DNA from 2 places in the Variovorax sp. Soil_C_33 genome. Region 2 is predicted to be linked to the other one. Evidence: predicted binding sites of a transcription regulator. Region 2 holds the regulator's gene; the other holds the start of a gene.
What was found. The regulator HrcA, encoded in region 2, represses chaperone genes, less so after heat shock. The targets are predictions, from matches to a motif close to TTAGCACTCNNNNNNNNNGAGTGCTAA.
Positions count from the first base shown of each region.

Region 1 (2,390 bases), on a different contig from region 2:
TGAGATTGATGCCGCCGAGAGTCTCGTTGAACCCGTTCAGTGAGAAAACCGAACTGCCGGAAAAGTGTCCGGAAGCGATGGTGAGGGTGGCCGTGTCATTGATCTGCTCGGCGGCGCCGAGAGTCACGGTGCCCCCTCGGGTGCTCTGGTTGCCGGAGCCCATTTGCAGAGAACTCCCGCTGATGGCATTTCCCCCCGGTGCCGCAAGAATGACCGCCCCCTGAGTCAGTGCTCCACCCAAAACCGCCAAGCCGGTGAATGTGTTGGTGCCGGTCAGCGTGACCGTGCCGCCACTGAACCGCACACCATTGGTTCCGGTGATGACGGACGAAACGGTGTCGGGCGTGGCATCGCCCTCGATCAGGCCGGACGCACTCCCGAAATTGATCGTGCCGCCGGTCAGATTCGCCGTGCCTTCCTGGAAGGTCAGCCGGCCGATGTTCTGCGTACCGCTCACCGTGACCGTGTAGGCGCCGGTGGCGTTGGTTCCCGCCGAGAAGAACAGCCGGTCCGCCGTGGTCGTCGTGACCGCTGCCGCAGCCGCGGCGCCGTTGGCGTCCGTGGACAGCGTCGTGCCGCCGGCGCTCCAGGTCCCGCCCGGCGTCGCACCGCCGGCACCTGCCGTAGCGCCGTCAATGTCCCAGTGGTAGTCGACTGCCCGGGCCGGCGGGTTCAGCGCAAGCAGCGTCAGCAGGATGCCCAGCCGCAGCGGCCAGGCCGGCGGCAAGCCCTCGGCCGCGACAGAGTGGAGCATGAGCTCGCCAAGGGCTTTCCGCTTGTCAACGGCGCCACCACCACCCTTGCCGCAGTGGTTCGTCAGCTCGGAGGCTACCACCCAGGCACGCCGCGCCTGGGACCAGATGATGCTGAAACGCGATTCATAGCCCCTCTCTCTCAAAAGCAAAGGCAGGCTCTTCGTGACGCTCACAAATTCACCCCAACTTTCCGGACAACCTCGGCCAACTGCATTTCCAACGGCTCGATCAGCGCCGCATAGCGCCGCCAGCGGCCGACGGCCTCCTTGTGCACCGGATTCGCGACGGCGGCGTAGACCGGATCGCCGCGTTCGCGGAAGGTTTGCCGCACCAGGACCTCGTAGGGGACCTCGCGGCATTGCGTTCGCCAGACGCTGGCGCAGCTGGAAGAGGATCTTCCTTCCATACCCCTTGAGCGCCCACCTGTCCTGACCAATAAATCTACGTTGAGCAGCACCAACACGGAATAGAGCCTCGGCAGTAGGGCGACCGGTCGAGTCTCAGGACTGTGACGTTCTGCGGCGCTGATGGCGCGAACATTGCGCCCACTCATCTCTCTTGACAGCAGGCAGCCAGCCGAGCGGTCTGGCCGCCCCGGGCGTAGCGAGGCCCTTGAAACCCCGCCAAATGCCCTTATGATTAGCACTCGCTGAAGAGGAGTGCTAACAACACCCGCTTCCAGTGGCTGGGCTGCCGGCATCATGCAAGCGCCCGAACCAAACCCCGTTTCTATCCAGGAGATGCAATGAAACTTCGTCCTTTGCACGATCGCGTGATCGTCAAGCGCATTGAAAGCGAAACCAAGACCGCCTCGGGCATCGTGATCCCCGATAACGCCGCCGAGAAGCCCGATCAGGGCGAAGTGCTGGCCGTCGGCCCTGGCAAGAAGAACGACAAGGGCGAACTCGGCGCGATGAGCGTCAAGATCGGCGACCGCGTCCTGTTCGGCAAGTACAGCGGCCAGACCGTCAAGGTCGATGGCGACGAACTGCTGGTCATGAAGGAAGACGACCTGTTCGCGGTCGTCGAGAAGTAATTCAACCGAATCTGGAGTAATCAAAATGGCAGCAAAAGACGTAGTCTTCGGCGGTGAAGCCCGCGCACGCATGGTCGAGGGTGTCAACATCCTGGCCAACGCCGTCAAAGTAACCCTGGGCCCCAAGGGCCGCAACGTGGTGCTCGAGCGCTCCTTCGGCGCCCCGACCGTGACCAAGGACGGCGTGTCCGTGGCCAAGGAAATCGAACTCAAGGACAAGCTCCAGAACATGGGCGCCCAGCTCGTGAAGGAAGTGGCTTCCAAGACTTCGGACAACGCCGGCGACGGCACCACCACCGCGACCGTGCTGGCCCAGGCCATCGTTCGTGAAGGCTTCAAGTACGTGGCCGCCGGCATCAACCCGATGGACCTCAAGCGCGGCATCGACAAGGCGGTCACCGCCCTGGTCGAAGAGCTGAAGAAGGCTTCCAAGGCCACCACCACCTCGAAGGAAATCGCGCAAGTCGGCTCGATCTCGGCCAACAGCGACGACACCATCGGCAAGCTCATCGCCGACGCGATGGACAAGGTCGGCAAGGAAGGCGTGATCACCGTCGAAGACGGCAAGTCGCTTGACAGCGAACTCGACGTCGTCGAAG
Region 1 covers NZ_JBDGJK010000017.1:105,420-107,809, reverse strand. The annotation lists gene AC3A6B_RS23530 (autotransporter domain-containing protein) at 1-928, opposite strand, end outside; gene AC3A6B_RS23525 (hypothetical protein) at 925-1,086, opposite strand; gene AC3A6B_RS23520 (co-chaperone GroES) at 1,501-1,791, shown strand; gene groL (chaperonin GroEL) at 1,817-2,390, shown strand, end outside.
Region 1: a site for HrcA is predicted at 1,395-1,421, ahead of AC3A6B_RS23520 (co-chaperone GroES). Genes of this name have one in related genera too.

Region 2 (2,390 bases):
TGCGGGTAGCGGCGGCGCGACGCCGGCCGTACCGTCGTCATCATCGCCTGCATCGTTTTCTTTGGTGAATGCCTTGCTCATCGCAGAAAGCTCCAAATGAAAAAAGCCCGCAACTTTCGTTGCGGGCTTTCCTGATGATGGTGCGGCTGGCAGGAATTGAACCCACGACCCCTTGGTTCGTAGCCAAGTACTCTATCCAACTGAGCTACAGCCGCACAGCTTGCGATTATAGCATCTTCGCAACACCCGGTGGCTCGGCGGCGAAAGAAAGAGAGCAGTCGACGCGATGGGCTCGAGCCATCGATCAACTGCCTGCGAGTCTACGTCGAGCCAAGTCTGCATCAAAGTTTTGGTGAAAATGTGAACTAAATCATGACACCCAGCTTACATGGGCACTGCACCTACAGCGCCGCTTGGTCGACTGGCGCTAAAAACGGTTCTCATTGGTTTATTGGATGGAGGTCCCGATGTTCAGCTTTTTCCAGCCCAGTCGAAACGGCCACCTCAGGCGAGTCATGGCGCTTCTCGAAGAAGCCCACCTCGCACGTATCGAGCATCAGGCTGCCGCCGAACATCATGGTGCCCTGGCCCGGATGTACTCCGAGCGCGCCAAGAGACTGGAGCGCGAGCTCTACGGCTCGGCACAGATACCGCTCGGGGACACATCCGCCAAAGGCCAGGACGAGAAAGCGGTCCTCTATGCCTTGGATCCAAGTCGCCGGATCGAGACACAAGCAAAGGCTTGAGGATTGGCCCGCGACTGCGGGCGCCAAGGCGTGGTGGTAGGCCGTGATGGGCTTGAACCATCGACCAACGGATTATGAGTCCGCTGCTCTAACCAGCTGAGCTAACGGCCCGCACATCAAGGATTCTAGTGGGCGCAGGGCGCCGCTATTTGCGGTGGCTCAGCGCATTGGTGACCAGCCGCGACGTGATGTCGACGATCTGGATCATGCGCTCGTAGGGCATGCGCGTCGGACCGATGACGCCAAGCGTGCCCACCACCTCGCCGTCGACCTCGTAGTTCGCGCTCACGATCGACAGGTCGTCGAAGGGCACCACCTGGCTTTCTCCACCGATGAAGATGCGCACACCGTCTGCCTTGCTCGACACGTCGAGCAGGCGCATCAGTTGCGCCTTCTGCTCGAACAGCTCGAACGCACGGCGCAGGTGGCTCATGTCGCTGGAGAAATCGGTGACGGCCAGCAGATTCCGCTCGCCCGCGATCACCACTTCGTCCTGGGCTTCCGTCAGCACCTCGGAACTCACCTGGACTGCGGCCTGCATCAGCGCAGCGATCTCGCCGCGCAATTGCTCCATCTCGGACTGAAGCCGGTCGCGCACCTGCTCGATCGACAAGCCCGCAAAGTGCGTGTTGATGTAGTTCGATGCCTCGACCAGTTGCGACTGCGAATAGTCGACCTCGGGGAAGATCACCCGGTTCTGCACATCGCCGTCGGGCGACACGATGATCACGAGCAGGCGGCGGTCGGAAAGGCGAAGAAACTCGATCTGACGAAAAACGGATGCGCGGCGCGGCGCCATCACGACGCCGACGAACTGCGACAGGTTCGACAGCAGGTTCGCCGCGTTCGCGATCACCTTCTGCGGCTGGTCGGGAGCGAGGCTCGGCGGCGTGAACTGCTCGCGCTGCGCAGTCAGCATGGTGTCGACGAAAAGCCGATAGCCGCGCGCAGTTGGAATGCGGCCTGCAGAGGTGTGCGGACTGGCGATGAGCCCGAGCCCTTCGAGGTCGGACATCACGTTGCGGATGGTCGCAGGCGAAAGCTCCAGCCCCGAAGCCCGGGAAAGCGTGCGCGAGCCTACCGGCTGGCCCTCGGCGATGTAGCGCTCGACCAGCGTCTTGAGAAGCAACTTGGCGCGATCGTCCAGCATCGACTGATTTTAATGTTGTAATTTGTACATGACATCCAGCTTTCGGCACGTGGCCCTGATAGGTAAATACCAGGCTTCGGGCGCGCGGGCGCAGGCCGGCGCGTTGGACGAGGTCATGGAGGGCATCGGCGCCTTCCTGGAATCGCAAGGCTGCGAGGTCTTTGTCGAACAGCCGCGCGACGGCGAATGCGGCCAGACCCGCTACCCCGCACTGACTGTCGAACAGATCGGCCAGCGATGCGATCTGGGCCTGGTGGTCGGCGGCGACGGCACCATGCTCGGCATCGGGCGCCAGCTGGCGTGCTACGGCGTTCCACTGATCGGCATCAACCGCGGCCGGCTCGGCTTCATCACCGACATTTCCCTCGACAACTACCAGGCGACGCTGATCCCGATGCTGGCCGGCGAGTGCGAGGAAGACCACCGCAGCCTCATGCACGCCCAGGTCATGCGCGACGGCGTGTCGGTGTTCGATGCGCTCGCCATGAACGATG
Region 2 covers NZ_JBDGJK010000013.1:58,685-61,074, reverse strand. The annotation lists gene greB (transcription elongation factor GreB) at 1-81, opposite strand, end outside; tRNA gene AC3A6B_RS20055 (tRNA-Arg) at 139-215, opposite strand; gene AC3A6B_RS20050 (hypothetical protein) at 468-746, shown strand; tRNA gene AC3A6B_RS20045 (tRNA-Ile) at 781-857, opposite strand; gene hrcA (heat-inducible transcriptional repressor HrcA) at 892-1,896, opposite strand; gene AC3A6B_RS20035 (NAD kinase) at 1,925-2,390, shown strand, end outside.